Regions from separate parts of the Streptomyces sp. NPDC020192 genome, predicted to be linked through region 1. Evidence: riboswitches for the same ligand, from Rfam matches in the RefSeq annotation. Region 1 holds a riboswitch; each other region holds the start of a gene.
The links. A riboswitch is a leader RNA that binds a small molecule or an ion and turns the genes downstream of it on or off. The one in region 1 is predicted to bind cobalamin.

Region 1 (3,669 bases):
GCTCAGCAGGAAGCCGATGCCGATGCCCGCGACGAGGCACACGCCGACGAACCACCACACGCCGAACGCCGAACCGCCACCGGACTTCCCGGACTTCTCGCCCTTCTTGGTCTCCTGCCCGGCGGAGGCCATGCTCGGGGCCGGGCCCAGCGCGTTCAGGGACCGGACCAGGCTGGTGCCGCCGAAGTCACCCGGCTGCGCGCCGACCGCGTGCGCGGCGAGGATCAGCTGGGCGTAGGCCGCCGGGCCGCTCTGCTCGGCCCAGTGCGCGGCGTTGTTCTCCAGCCAGGTGTACGACCGCAGCGCCTGGGCGAGGCGCCCGTCGGCGGCGAGCGCGACCACCGTGTCCGCCGTGTTGCCGAAGTCCGGCTGGTCCGCGGCCCCGGGCAGCGTGGACGTCAGATGGCCGGTCCTCGCGACCACCTTCGCGAGGTGCCCGCCCGCGTTGTCCGCGACCTGTGCCGGGGTGAGGTGCTTGCCGGTGACGCACGCGTCGTTGCCGGGCGCCTTGCCGGTCGTCGTGACGAACCCCTTGCCGAGCGCACCGAGCACGCCCGCCGCCGTCGCGTCCGCGTTGGCGTACAGCGTGCCCTTCTTGCCCGGCTGGAAGGCGAGGCCACCGCCGCCGACCTGGCCGCAGGGGATGGACATGGCGGCCAGCAGGTCGTAGGGGGACTTGCCCCCCTTGCCGGCGCTCGCCGGGTCCGTGCCGACGGCGGTCAGGGCGCCGATGACGACGGAGGTGGAGTTGGTGTCGCTGGCCCCGCCGGGGGAGTAGCCCCAGCCGCCGTCCTTGTTCTGCACGGACTTCAGCCAGTCCACGGCCCTGCCGACCGCGTCCGCGTGTCCGCCGACCGCCTTCAGGGCCTGTACGGCGGCGCCCGTGCTGTTGGTGTCCACCATGACCTTGCTGTCGCAGGCCTTGTCCGGGGCGGCGCGGAACGCGGCGAAGGCGCCGTTCGCGCACTGCTGGCCGGCGAGCCAGTCCACGGCCTTCGCGGCCGGCTCGTAGCCGAGCGTGCGCTGGGCGATCAGCGTCAGCGACTGGCGCCACACACCGTCGTACGTGGGGTCCGTCCTGCCGTACAGCCCGGACGGGATCGCGACCTTGGGCGACGGGGACGGCCCGGCGGCCGTGGCGGGCGCGGCGGCGGCCAGCACGCCTACGGCGGCGAGAGCCGCTGCGCTGCGGCGGACGTTCATGGTCGGCGACTGCCTCTCCTGCGGGGAGCCGGGCAGCGCGCGGGGACCCCCCGGGCGGCTCGGCTCCGTAAACCTCGACGGTGCCGTGCGCGGCGGGCCGCCGAGCACGCGAGCCGGTCAGCATCCCGTCCGGGTCGGTCCGGCTCACCGCCCTTGGGGCGGTTCACGGATGGGGGAGGGTCAGCGCCGGAATTGCACCGGCTTCCCCCTGTACGGGTGTGATGACGACCCCGCCACCTTACCGGCAGCCCCGCGCGAGCCGACGAGTGGCTGTGGGCACAGGGCGGCGGTGACTAGGGTCACGGTCATGACGACGACGGGGAGACTGCTCGGCTCGGGCCGCTCGGCGGACGTGTACGAGATCGACGACGCGTGGGTGCTGCGCCGGGACCGGGACGGCTGGGGCGACGCGGCTGCCGAGGCCGCCGTGATGACGTACGTACGACACCACGGCTATCCGGCACCCCGGGTACGCCCCACCGCCTCACCCACCGACCTGGTCATGGAGCGCCTCTCCGGCCCGACCCTGCTGACCGCCCTCACCGAGGGCCAGGTGGACCCGGCGGAGGCCGGCACCCTGCTCGCCTCCCTCCTGCGCCGCCTGCACGCCGTACCGGGCCGCGACCCGGCCGCCCCGCACACCCGCGTCCTCCACCTCGACCTCCACCCCGACAACGTGATGCTCACCCCGACCGGCCCCCAGGTGATCGACTGGTCCAACACCGAGGACGGCCCCCCGGCCCTGGACTGGTCCATGTCGTCCGTGATCCTGGCCCAGGTCGCCGTATCGGACACCGCGTTCGCGTCCCCGGCGTTCACGATGCTCGAGGCCCTCCTCCCCGACCCGCCGGAGCTGACGGAGGAGGCCCTGGGGGAGGCACGGCGACGGAGGGCGGCCAACCCGACGATGACACCCCGGGAGGTCGAACTCCTGGAAGACGCCGTGCACTTGATACATAGGGTGGGACAGCTTCCCTGGGGGCGCGGGGCTGTATCGAGGTGCGGCTCCGCCGCGCGGGCGCGAGCAACCACGACGGACAGTCAGCCCGAAGACGGTCGAACCCTCAACGGCGAAACCGCTAGGCAGCCCCGAGTACCCGATCACACTCCGCCGCATCCTCCCCTTCCACCACCCGGTACAAGCGGCCGTCGGCCGAATCCGCGAAGCGAACCGCCGCGGCCCGCTCCCGCCAGGGCACCGCGTCGACCACCGTCCCGCACGCCAGCGCCAGAGCCACCCCTGCCAGATCCACCCCGGTCGCCCGCTCCACCAGCAGGGGAATCAAGTCACCCGGCAGATAGGGCAGGACCCCGGTCACCCGAGGTCCCCGCCCGGTCAGTCGGAGACGCACGTGCGCGATGGTGTGCGTGAGCCCGAGCGCCCGTACCGCTCGCTCGACGGTCTGCCGCAGGAACCGATTGTGCAGCAACCCGTCATGGGCGTGGACCGAGTGCCGCAGCGGCGAGCGACCGTGCGACCCGGGCGTCGTACGGGTGAGCGCGACGATGCGGACCTCGTCGTCCAGGACGACGGTCTCGGCGGACACCAGGGGCCCCGCGGTGTCCTCGGGCCCCTCCGGTACCACCCGGTGCCGGGCGAGCCGGTCCCGTAGCGCCGCTGGGTGCGCGCAGGCCGCGGCGGTCTCGTACGGCAGGCCCGGCAGCCGCAGATACCCGGTGATCCGCGCGGCGGTGCGCAGATGCTCCCGGGTCCAGGTCAGCACGCCCGCGACCGGGTGCCGGTCCGTGTACCGCGCGATCGCCTCCGCCGTCTCCGCCTCCCGTGCCGGGTCGGCCGCGAGGTGGCCGGAGAGGAAGGGGCGCGCCCAGTCGGGTACGGCGGTGTCGACCAGGATCACGGGGCGGAGCTCGGCGATCCGCTCCAGCGGGAACCCGTACGCGGCCGGGCCGGCCCCGAGCAGAAGGACGGGCTGCGGCATCGACGCATCACCTTCGCTGGTCAGGCGGGTGGGACAGAGAAACACCCCGGGTGCCGCTCCCCCATAGGCGGCACCCGGGGCGGGTCTGAAGCTTGCTCTCTGTGCCGTGATCCTCACCCACTGCTCCCGCAACTGTCAACTATTCCTGCCTCCTTGGGCAGGGAGCGTTGTCAGCTCTGGTCGGCGAACGGACGACCGGGTAGCCTCGCGTCTCGTCCAGTCGCCCAGTCACCGAACCGGCGACACACGCTCAGGGGGGACCTCGGTGAGTGACGCCTACACCTCGCTGGCCGAAGTCCTGGCCAGACTGGGGGAGTTGACCGGCCGCCCCGGCCGGCTGCCGGAGGCCCTCGACGTGGCCGACCTCTCCCATCGCACCGGCATCCCCGTCGGCATCGTCGTGGAGCTGCTCGGCGGCGGGCGGGCGCCCGAGGACTGTCTGGCCCAACGGGTGCGTCAGCGGCTGGACTTCATCCGGGAGACCCGGCGCCGGCCCGACGGCAAGCGGTACTCGCTGGACGAGCTG
Region 2 (3,669 bases), on a different contig from region 1:
GGCCGCTGCCGGACAGCGTGCTGCGCGTCCTGGGGTCCATGACGGACTCCCCGGCCTTCATCCGCAACGGCCGCCTGGACATCCTGGCCGTCAACCGTCTGGGCCGCGCCCTGTACTCCCCGCTGTTCGCCGACGGCGCCGCCCCGCCCGTCAACATCGCCCGCTTCAAGTTCCTCGACCCCCGCGGGCACGACTTCTTCCCCGACTGGGAGGAGTCCGTGAACACCACGGTGTCCCTGCTGCGCACCGAGGCCGGACGCGCCCCGCACGACACCGGCCTGACCGGGCTGATCGGTGAACTGGTCACCCGCAGCGAGGAGTTCCGCACCGCCTGGGCGAAGCACAACGTGCGGCTGCACCACACCGGGCGCAAGTCCTTCCGCCACCCCGCCGTCGGCGTCCTCACCCTCGACTTCGACGCCATGGAACTCCCCGCCCAGCCCGGCCTCACCCTCACCGCCTACAGCGCCGCACCCCACACCCCCGACCACGACGCCCTCCAGCTCCTCGCCAGCTGGGCGGCCACCCACGACCAGCCCAGCCCCGCCGGCTGACCTGCCGGAGGCCGGCTGCACGGTGTGAGCCGACCGGCGTGACACAGTTCCTCTCCGGCGTGAGCGTCGCGCGTGCGGCATTGAGAAGATCGTCCGCGACCTGCGAGCGCACCGGATTCTGGAAGGAACCAACGAGATCATGCGCGTCATAGCGGCCCATGGCCTGCCGAAGGTGTTCGGATGACCGGCACCGCGGGAGGCGGCCTGCCGCACACCGACGAAACCGTCCTGTTCCGCACCGCCGGACGGGCCGCCCACATCACCCTCAACCGGCCGAAGGCCCTCAACGCCCTCGACCACGAGATGGTCCGCCGCATCGACGCGGCCCTGACCGCCTGGGAGCACGACCCGGCGGTGGAGACCGTCGTGATCACCGGCGCCGGGGAGCGCGGCCTGTGCGCGGGCGGTGACATCCGCGCCGTCCACGACGACGCCCGCGACGGCGACGGCGCCGCCTCGGCGGCGTTCTGGCGCGACGAGTACCACCTCAACGCCCGCATCGCCCGCTACCCCAAGCCGTACGTCGCCCTCATGGACGGCATCGTGATGGGCGGCGGAGTCGGCCTCTCCGCACACGGCAGCGTCCGGATCGTCACCGAACGGTCGCGGGTGGCGATGCCGGAGACCGGCATCGGCTTCGTCCCCGACGTCGGCGGCACCTACCTGCTCGGCCGGGCACCCGGCGAGCTGGGCACCCATCTCGCGCTGACCGGCGCGCAGATCGGCGCCGGTGACGCCCTGCTGTGCGGGCTCGCCGACCACCACATCCCGTCCGCCGCACTCCGGGACTTCGTGGACGCTCTCGCCGTACAGTCCGTGCCCGACGCCCTGGCGCGCCACGTACAGCCGTCGCCGCAGGGTGAGTTGGCCGAGCGCCGGGACTGGATCGACTCCTGCTACAGCGCGGGTACGGTCGAGGAGATTCTCCAGCGGCTGCTCGCCCACGGCGACCCGAACGCCAAGGAGGCGGCCGAGACCCTGCTCGCCAGGTCGCCCACCGCCCTGAAGGTCACCCTGGCCGCGATGCGCCGCGCCCGGCGTCTCGGCTCGCTGGAGCGGGTACTCGACCAGGAGTACCGCGTCTCCTGCGCCGCGCTGGGCACCCACGACCTGGTGGAGGGCATCCGCGCCCAGGTCATCGACAAGGACCGCAGTCCCCGCTGGTCCCCGGCAACCCTGGCCGAGGTCACCGACGCCGACGTGGCCCGCTGCTTCGCCCCGCTCGGCGACCGGGAACTGGGACTCGCCGGGCCCAACTCCGGCCCGCAGGCGGCGGCCTGCTGAGCGCCTGGGCCCCGACGCCGGACGGCGCCGCCGGGCGGGAGCCGAGCCCGTCCGGCGCGAGAGGAAGATCACGCCGGGCCGAGGCGGTCCTGGCCCCGCCCGCGCCACGCGGTACGGTCCGTCCGATATCGACGACGGCGAGACGGAAGCCGGTGGGAACCCGGAACGGTCGCGCCACTGTATGCGAGAGCCCCTAGGGGCGCTTGTGAGTCAGACCCGTGGCCGTCGTCCCCTGCATCACCGAGATGGGACGCGAACTCCCGGAGGAGGTTCTGCCATGGCGCAGACCGTCGCCCAGCCGACAGCCACCACTCCGGCCATCCCCGCCAAGCTGCCGCTGAAGGCGATAGCTCCCTGGGCGGTCTTCTTCGGCATCCTGATGATGATCCTGCTGTACTTCGTCGGCGCCGAGCAGGGCGCCACCTCCGTGTTCAGCGGCACGGGTGTCCACGAGTGGGTGCACGACGCCCGCCACCTGCTCGGTTTCCCCTGCCACTGAGGCGGGGGATGCCGCGCGCCCATGAGTTCCGCAACCGTAAGAAACCTCCTCGTGCGGGGCATGCTCGCCGGCCTGGCAGCCGGCGTGCTCGCCCTGGTGGTGGCGTACGTCCTCGGTGAGCCGAACGTCGACAAGGCGATCAGCTTCGAGGAGGCCCACTCCCACGAGCACGAGATGGTGGTCGTCTCCCGCTCCCTGCAGTCCACCGCCGGTCTCGCCACCGGCGTCCTGGTCTACGGGGTGGCGTTCGGCGGCGTCGCCGCACTCGCGTACTGCTTCGCCCTCGGCCGGGTCGGCCGGTTCGGCCCGCGGGCGACGGCGCTGCTGCTGTCGGGCTGCGCGCTGCTCGCCGTGTACGTCGTACCGTTCCTGAAGTACCCGGCCAATCCGCCGTCGGTCGGCAGCCCCGACACCATCGGCAAGCGGACGACCCTGTACTTCCTGATGATGCTGCTCAGCGTGCTGCTCGCGGTCGCCGCCACCATCCTGGGCAAACGGCTCGCGCCGAGCCTGGGCACCTGGTGGGCGACGGTGGTCGCGGTGGCCGGCTTCGCCGTCGTGATCGGCCTGGCCTACCAGTTCCTGCCGGCGGTCAACGAGGTGCCGACAGGCTTCCCGGCGACCCTGCTGTGGCGGTTCCGGCTCTCCGCGCTCGCCATCCAGACGGTGCTGTGGAGCGGTTTCGGCCTGCTCTTCGGAGAACTGGCCGATCGGCTGCTGAACCCCAAGCCCGTGTCGACCCGCTCCGGGAGGACGGTGCCGGCAGCCGACTGAGCGGATGCGCGACACGAGAGGGCCCCTCGGAACCGGCGAATTCCAGGGGCCCTCTCGCCTGCTCCGGGTGCCGGGACATCCCCAGCCCTGCCTGCGCCGCGACGCGGCTCGAACCTCGGCACGGCCGCCGCCTCAGCCGGCCAGGGGATGCCCGAGCCGCAGATTCCAGCGTCCGGCGCGCCCGCTCAGCTCCGTGACCGTCAGCGGCGGCACGTCCAGCCGCCAGAAGACGGTCGCCGGCAGGCCCAGGGCATGAACGGCCGTGGCCCGTACGACCTCCGGCTCGACCACGGCGAGCGTACGGCCGTCCGCGTCCCGCACGCCGTCCAGCCAGCGCCCGACCCGCTCGCACACGTCCCGCACCGACTCCCCGCCATGCGGCGCACACGCCGGGTCGGTCAGCCAGCGCCCCACCTCGGCGGGCTCGACGGCGCCCACCTCCTCCAGCGTGCGGCCCCGCCAGCGGCCCACGTCCAGCCCCGCCAACTCCTGCGGAGCGGGGCCGTCGAGCCCGAGCGCCGCCGCGGTCTCCCGGCACCGCACACTCGGCGAGACGAG
Region 3 (3,669 bases), on a different contig from region 1:
ATCCACATCAGGAGCAGGCACAGGAAGAACGCCCAGATGATCCGGGTCGCGTTGGTGTACGAGAACCATCGGCGCCACTTCTTGGGGCGGATGGTGTCGCGCCGGGCCTCCAGCCCGATCGTCACGTGGTGCCAGTAGCCGAGGAGAACACGCCTGCCCCGGCGCCACACCCGCCTCGGGTACAGCGTCGCCATGGGCGCGCTGCGCAGCCGCTCCTTGCCCGGCGGGTGAAGGACGATCCTCGTCATGGTGCGCGCTCCTTCCGAGACGGATCCCGGCATGGAGGCCCGCGGGCACCTACCTCCATGGAAACACTCACGCCCCGCCCCGCAACCCGGCCACCGGCGGCCGCCGTCCCCGAAAACGCGAGGCCCGTTGTCGTACGCCCCGGCACACTCGCACCATGGACATCCAGATCCGCCCCGCGGACCCCACCGAATACGACACCCTCGGCGAAATGACAGCCCAGGCCTATCTCCAGGACGGCCTGCTGGACTATGGCGAGAGCGACCCGTATCTGCCCGTGCTCAAGGATGTTGCCGCGCGTGCGGCCGCAGCCGAGGTCCTCGTCGCGACAGGGGGCGGACGGCTCGTCGGCGGCGTGACCTTCGTCCCGTCAGGCGGCCCCGTCGCCGACATCGCCGGCCCCGGCGAGGCCGAGATCAGGGCGCTCGCGGTCGTGTCCGACGCACGCGGCCGGGGCGCCGGCGAGGCCCTGGTCCGCGCCTGCATCGAACGCGCCCGCTCAACTGAGGGCTGCACAGCCGTCGTCCTGTCGAGCCAGCGCAGCATGCACACCGCCCACCGGCTCTACGAACGCCTCGGCTTCGTCCGTACACCGGACCGGGACTGGAATCCCGTGCCACACCTGGACGACATCACTCTCCTCACCTACGAGTTGACGCTCCGACACCACCGCGACACAACATCTGGGGGTGACACGACAACCCGGCACTAGATGTATGCTCATCCTCGCTGTCGCCGCAGGGGAATCCGGTGCGAATCCGGAACTGTCCCGCAACGGTGTACTTGTGCGTATCCGCGTACGAGAGTCAGTCCGAGGACCTGCCGGCAGCGCGCGCCCGGCCGTCCGGCTCGGGTGCCTCAGACGTCCGGGCCTCGTGGAGTGGGCTGGTGGACGCGACGCGTGCGCGCTCGTGGCTGCCCCCTGCCCTCCGCAAGGCCCCCGTGCCGAGCGAGGGAGAGCCCCACGTGACCATCGCGCCAGCAGATCCGGCTTCAGCCAGCGGCCTGGACACCGACGGTCCCGGTACCGCGTTGCTGCGGACCCTGACCGAGCTGACCGCCGACCTCCCCGACGCCGACCCCGGCCGGGTCGCCGCCGCCGCGTTGCGCGGCCGGTCCGCCCGCGCCGACGGGGCGGAGTTGCGCGAACTGGCCACCGAGGCCGCCGCCGGGCTCATCTCCGAGGACCCCGCCTACTCGCGGCTGGCCGCCCGGCTGCTGACCCTCTCGATCCGCGCCGAGGCCGCCTCGCAGGGCGTGACGACCTTCACCGGGTCCGTGGCCGTGGGGCACCGGGAGGGTCTCATCGCCGACCGCACCGCCGCGTTCGTACGGCTGCACGCCGAGCGGCTCGACGGGCTGGTCGACAGCGGCGCCGACGACCGCTTCGGGTACTTCGGTCTGCGCACGCTGCACAGCCGTTACCTGCTCCGGCACCCGATCACCCGCAAGGTCATCGAGACGCCCCAGCACTTCATGCTCCGGGTGGCGAGCGGACTGGCCGAGGACGACACGGCCCGCGCACTGGACGAGGTCGCCGCGCTCTACGGGCTCATGAGCCGCCTCGACTACCTGCCCTCCTCCCCCACGCTCTTCAACTCCGGTACGCGGCACCCCCAGATGTCGTCCTGCTACCTCCTCGACTCCCCGCTGGACGAGCTGGACTCCATCTACGACCGCTACCACCAGGTGGCCCGGCTCTCGAAGCACGCCGGTGGCATCGGGCTGTCGTACTCCCGGATCCGCAGCCGCGGTTCGCTGATCCGGGGCACCAACGGGCACTCCAACGGCATCGTGCCGTTCCTGAAGACCCTGGACGCCTCGGTGGCGGCCGTGAACCAGGGCGGCCGGCGCAAGGGTGCCGCGGCCGTCTACCTGGAGACCTGGCACTCCGACATCGAGGAGTTCCTGGAGCTGCGGGACAACACCGGTGAGGACGCCCGCCGTACGCACAACCTGAACCTCGCGCACTGGATCCCGGACGAGTTCATGCGCCGGGTCAACGCCGACGCGCAGTGGTCCCTCTTCTCCCCCGCCGACGTGCCGGAGCTGGTGGACCTGTGGGGCGAGGAGTTCGACGCCGCCTACCGCAAGGCGGAGGCCCAGGGCCTGGCGAAGAAGACCATCCCGGCCCGTGAGCTGTACGGCCGCATGATGCGCACCCTCGCGCAGACCGGCAACGGCTGGATGACCTTCAAGGACGCGGCCAACCGCACCGCCAACCAGACGGCCCTGCCGGGTCACGTGGTCCACTCCTCCAACCTCTGCACGGAGATCCTGGAGGTCACGGACGACGGCGAGACGGCGGTCTGCAACCTGGGGTCGGTCAACCTCGGTGCGTTCGTGACCGACGGTGACATCGACTGGGCGCGGCTGGACGAGACCGTCCGCACCGCCGTCACGTTCCTCGACCGGGTCGTGGACATCAACTTCTACCCGACCGAGCAGGCGGGCCGGTCGAACGCCAAGTGGCGGCCGGTCGGCCTCGGCGCGATGGGGCTCCAGGACGTCTTCTTCAAGCTGCGCCTGCCCTTCGACTCCCCCGAGGCCAAGGCCCTGTCCACGCGGATCGCCGAGCGGATCATGCTCGCCGCGTACGAGGCCTCCGCCGACCTCGCCGAGCGCAGCGGTCCGCTGCCGGCCTGGGAGAAGACCCGTACGGCCCAGGGTGTGCTGCACCCGGACCACTACGACGTCGAGCTGACCTGGCCCGAGCGGTGGGACGCGCTCCGCAGGCGCATCGCGTCCACCGGCATGCGCAACTCGCTGCTCCTCGCGATCGCGCCGACGGCGACCATCGCCTCCATCGCGGGCGTGTACGAGTGCATCGAGCCGCAGGTGTCGAACCTGTTCAAGCGCGAGACGCTGTCCGGTGAGTTCCTCCAGGTCAACTCGTACCTGGTGCAGGAGCTGAAGGACCTGGGCGTGTGGGACGCGCGCACCCGGGAGGCGCTGCGCGACTCCAACGGCTCGGTGCAGGGCTTCGCCTGGATCCCCGAGGAGGCGCGCGCGCTGTACCGCACGGCGTGGGAGATCCCGCAGCGCGGTCTGATCGACATGGCGGCGGCGCGGACCCCGTTCCTGGACCAGGCGCAGTCCCTGAACCTCTTCATGGAGACGCCGACGATCGGCAAGCTCTCCTCGATGTACGCGTACGCCTGGAAGTCGGGCCTGAAGACGACGTACTACCTGCGTTCGCGCCCGGCGACCCGGATCGCCCGTGCCGCACAGGCGCAGCCCCCGAAGACCATCCCCGTCCAGCAGGTCGCCGACCCCGACGCCGTCGCCTGCTCCCTTGAGAACCCCGAGTCCTGCGAGGCCTGCCAGTAATGAGTACCCGTAACACCAATCTCCTCGACCCAGGCTTCGAGCTGACCCTGCGCCCCATGCGCTACCCGGACTTCTACGAGCGCTACCGGGACG
Region 4 (3,669 bases), 600 kb from region 1:
CCCCCGCGGTCGATGTCTCCCACCACCAGCACGGGCAGCCGCGCGTTGCGGGCGATCCCCATGTTCACGATGTCCGTGCGCCGCAGGTTGATCTCCGCCGGCGACCCGGCCCCCTCACAGATCACCGCGTCATACGTGCCCCGCAACTCGGCCAGGCAGTCCAGCACGGTGCCGAGCAGCTTCTGCTGACGCCCGCCGTGGTAGCCGCGCGCGCTCAGTTCGCCCACCGGCTTGCCCAGCAGCACCACCTGGCTGCTCTGCTCGCCGCCGGGCTTGAGCAGCACGGGGTTCATCAGAGCGGTCGGCTCGACCCGGCAGGCCTGGGCCTGCATGGCCTGGGCCCGGCCGATCTCCGCGCCCTCCCGGGTCACGAAGGAGTTGAGCGACATGTTCTGCGCCTTGAACGGCGCGACCTTCACGCCCTGGCGCACCAGCCACCGGCAGATCCCGGCCGTCACGACGCTCTTGCCGGCGTCGGAGGTGGTGCCGGCGACGAGGAGTCCCCCGTTCACTTCCCACGTCCCTTCAGACCCTTGACGCTTGTGACGAGGAGGCGCGCGGCGACCGTGGTGCCGAGCGCGAGCAGGCCGACGCGGCGGGAGAGCCGTACGGCCCGGTCGATGTCGGTGACCCGGACCGCCCGGCCGGTGTCCCCGCCCAGGACGGGCCGGTGCTCGACGCGGCCGCCGTACGAGAGCGTCCCGCCCAGGCGCACGCCGAGCGCGCCCGCGAACGAGGCCTCCACGGGCCCGGCGTTGGGGCTCGGATGCTTGCGGGCGTCCGTCCGCCAGGCGCGCAGGGCACCGCGCGGGTCGGGTCCGGCCACGGCGGCGAGTACGGCGGTCAGCCGGGCCCCCGGCCAGCCGGCCACGTCGTCGAGGCGGGCGGAGGCCCAGCCGTAGCGCCGGTAGCGGGGGGATGTGTGACCCACCATCGCGTCCAGGGTGTTGACCGCCCGGAACCCGAGCAGCCCCGGCACCCCGGCCACCGCACCCCACACCAGCGCGCCCACCACGGCGTCGGAGGTGTTCTCGGCGACGGACTCGACCACGGCCCGGGCGATCCCGTCGGCGTCCAGCGCCTGCGGGTCCCGGCCGCACAGATGCGGCAGCCGCTCCCGGGCCGCCTCGACGTCCCCGCGCTCCAAGGCCTGCCCGATCGTGCGGGCCTCGCGCGCGAGCGATGTGCCGCCGACGACCGACCAGACGGCGGCGGCGGTCAGCGCGGCGGAGGCGGCGGGGGAGGGGCGTACGGCGCGTGCGGCGACCGTGCCGAGTGCGACGGCGCCACCCGCGCACACCACGGTGTGCAGCGTGCCCCAGCCGCGGTGGTCGCGCCACAACGCGCCTTCCACGGCCGTGGCCGCCCGCCCGAACACGGCGACCGGATGCCCGCGGCGCGGATCGCCGAGGAGCAGATCACCGAGAAGGCCGGCGGCGGCGCCGTACGCGTAGGAGCGATCGGCACCCATGGGCTCAGCCGGCCGTGGGTACAGGAGCGGGCCTGGTACGGGTCCTTCGGCAGCCGGGCATGGCGATCGATGTCCTCACTCAGGGTGTCCGCGCCCTGGTTCGACGAGATTCGGCGGTGAGAGTTCCTGGCTCCCGGGGGTTCTTCCCCGGTGACAGTGGCGGGACCGCGCCGGATTCGCACCGACTTCCTCTCCTGCCGCCGTACATGGCCTGGGCAGTCCACCACGCGCCCGGAACGGCCGTCAACTTGCCGTTGACCTGCAGGGGGAGAGTGTGCCGATCCCCACATCGCGGGGCGCCCGTGACCTCTGGGTATGGCGAAGGCTCCCCTCTGTCCAGGAGAGAGGGGAGCCTTCGTGGTGCCGGGTTCGTGGCGCTCGGTCAGACCTTGGCCACGATCAGGTAGATGCCGTACGCCACCGCCGCCGCGCAGGCCGCGAAGCAGACGTAGGCGCCGGTGACGGCGAGGGCCGCGGAGTCGCCCTGGGCCGCCGCCTTCTCGCGCCGGGCCAGGCCGTTGACGCCGAGGGTGAACAGGGCCACCAGGCCCACCGTGACCGCGAGGCTGACGCCGAAGACGGAGCCGATGGCCGACCAGTCGATCTTCATGATGCTTCCTTGGGTAACCGGATGGCCGGGGTCAGACGGTGGCGGCCGGCGGAGTGGCCGAGGTGGCCGGGGCCGCGGGTTCGGCGGCGGCCGGGGAGGGGATGGTGGCCGTCAGGTCCTCGCCGATCGTGCCCGCCGGGGGCGGGGTGACGGCGGCGATGGCGGTGGTCACCACACCGGCCGGCTCCTCGGTCTCCGCCACGACGTTGGTGTGGTCGACGACCTCGCGGCGGGAGAGCTTCCAGATCGTGGCGCTCGCGGCGACCAGGAAGACGGCGACGACGGCGGTGCCCCAGTCACCGAGGTCCGTGACGGACTCGGCGCCCGCGCCGACCAGCGCGGCGGCCGGGAGGGTGAGGAGCCAGGCGACGACCATGCGGGTCGCGGTGGACCAGCGGACCACACCGCCCTTGCGGCCGAGGCCGGTACCCATCACCGCGCCGGAGACGACGTGCGTGGTGGAGAGCGAGAAGCCCAGGTGGGAGGAGGCCAGGATGGCGGTCGCGGCACTGGTCTGGGCGGCGAAGCCCTGGCGCGGCTCCAGGTCGGTCAGGCCCGTGCCCATGGTGCGGATGATGCGCCAGCCGCCGATGTAGGTGCCGAGCGCGATGGCCAGGCCCGCGGAGAGGATCACCCAGGTGGGAGGGTTCGAGCCCGGGGCGATGGAGCCGCCCGCGATCAGCGCGAGGGTGATGATGCCCATCGTCTTCTGGGCGTCGTTGGTGCCGTGGGCGAGGGAGACCAGGCCGGCGGAGGCGATCTGGCCGGCGCGGTAGCCCTTGCGGGTGGCCTCGCCCTCGTTCTTGCCGCCGATGCCGTAGGACAGGCGGGTGGACAGCATGGCCGCCAGACCCGCGACGAGCGGCGCGGCGACCGCCGGGAGCAGCACCTTGGTCACCAGCACGTCGCCGTGCACGGCACCGAAGCCGGCGGAGGCGACCGTGGCGCCGATCAGGCCGCCCATCAGGGCGTGCGAGGAACTCGACGGCAGGCCCACCAGCCAGGTCAGCAGGTTCCAGAGGATCGCGCCGACCAGGGCGGCGAAGATGACCTCGGGACGGATCCCCTTCTCGTCGACGAGACCCTTGGAGATCGTTTTCGCGACCTCCACGGAGAGGAAGGCGCCCACCAGGTTCAGGGCGGCCGACATGGCAACTGCGATCTTGGGCTTCAGGGCGCCTGTCGAGATGGTGGTGGCCATCGCGTTGGCGGTGTCGTGGAAACCGTTCGTGAAATCAAACGCGAGTGCGGTCACCACCACAATCGCGAGGATCAGCGAGAAGCTTTCCATTTACCCAGGCATTCGTTCGAGGTCATTGGCTGGACGAACGTAGGCAACCTGGATGAACGGAAGGTGAACTGAGACGGGCGTGGCGGTGTCTGAAGGGAGGGGGTGGGGTTCCGCTTGCCACTGTGTGTCGCCCGCGACCCAGGCGCCCCTTGGCTATCGGCCGCGCGCGAAGGTCCGCAGCCGGTCGGCCGACCCGTTGAAGAGATTCTGGTCACCCGGCAGCGTGCCCTCGGTGCCGTACTGCCAGAACGTCCAGTACCGCCAGCCGCCCGGCAGTGTCCCCGGGCCCGAGGTACC

Region 2: linked by a shared signal. The riboswitch ahead of ACH47Z_RS05665 (CbtB-domain containing protein) and the one ahead of ACH47Z_RS03070 (prenyltransferase/squalene oxidase repeat-containing protein) in region 1 are both predicted to bind cobalamin.
Region 3: linked by a shared signal. The riboswitch ahead of ACH47Z_RS12655 (ribonucleoside-diphosphate reductase subunit alpha) and the one ahead of ACH47Z_RS03070 (prenyltransferase/squalene oxidase repeat-containing protein) in region 1 are both predicted to bind cobalamin.
Region 4: linked by a shared signal. The riboswitch ahead of ACH47Z_RS00315 (cobalamin biosynthesis protein) and the one ahead of ACH47Z_RS03070 (prenyltransferase/squalene oxidase repeat-containing protein) in region 1 are both predicted to bind cobalamin.

What each region holds. Positions count from the first base shown of each region.
Region 1 covers NZ_JBIRXG010000001.1:660,926-664,594, reverse strand. Annotated here, with positions in the region: gene ACH47Z_RS03070 (prenyltransferase/squalene oxidase repeat-containing protein) at 1-1,203, opposite strand, end outside; cobalamin riboswitch at 1,318-1,451, opposite strand; partial or broken gene ACH47Z_RS03065 (phosphotransferase family protein) at 1,511-1,903, shown strand; gene ACH47Z_RS03060 (hypothetical protein) at 2,283-3,143, opposite strand; gene ACH47Z_RS03055 (XRE family transcriptional regulator) at 3,409-3,669, shown strand, end outside.
Region 2 covers NZ_JBIRXG010000002.1:268,597-272,265, forward strand. Annotated here, with positions in the region: gene ACH47Z_RS05650 (helix-turn-helix transcriptional regulator) at 1-554, shown strand, start outside; partial or broken gene ACH47Z_RS05655 (acyl-CoA dehydrogenase family protein) at 631-738, shown strand; gene ACH47Z_RS05660 (enoyl-CoA hydratase/isomerase family protein) at 735-1,838, shown strand; cobalamin riboswitch at 1,937-2,079, shown strand; gene ACH47Z_RS05665 (CbtB-domain containing protein) at 2,116-2,337, shown strand; gene ACH47Z_RS05670 (CbtA family protein) at 2,359-3,111, shown strand; gene ACH47Z_RS05675 (histidine phosphatase family protein) at 3,244-3,669, opposite strand, start outside.
Region 3 covers NZ_JBIRXG010000005.1:177,011-180,679, reverse strand. Annotated here, with positions in the region: gene ACH47Z_RS12665 (NACHT domain-containing protein) at 1-248, opposite strand, end outside; gene ACH47Z_RS12660 (GNAT family N-acetyltransferase) at 404-958, shown strand; cobalamin riboswitch at 960-1,088, shown strand; gene ACH47Z_RS12655 (ribonucleoside-diphosphate reductase subunit alpha) at 1,213-3,576, shown strand; gene ACH47Z_RS12650 (ribonucleotide-diphosphate reductase subunit beta) at 3,576-3,669, shown strand, end outside.
Region 4 covers NZ_JBIRXG010000001.1:57,677-61,345, reverse strand. Annotated here, with positions in the region: gene ACH47Z_RS00320 (cobyric acid synthase) at 1-512, opposite strand, end outside; gene ACH47Z_RS00315 (cobalamin biosynthesis protein) at 509-1,471, opposite strand; cobalamin riboswitch at 1,569-1,711, opposite strand; gene ACH47Z_RS00310 (hypothetical protein) at 1,854-2,081, opposite strand; gene ACH47Z_RS00305 (anion permease) at 2,113-3,372, opposite strand; gene ACH47Z_RS00300 (lysozyme) at 3,526-3,669, opposite strand, start outside.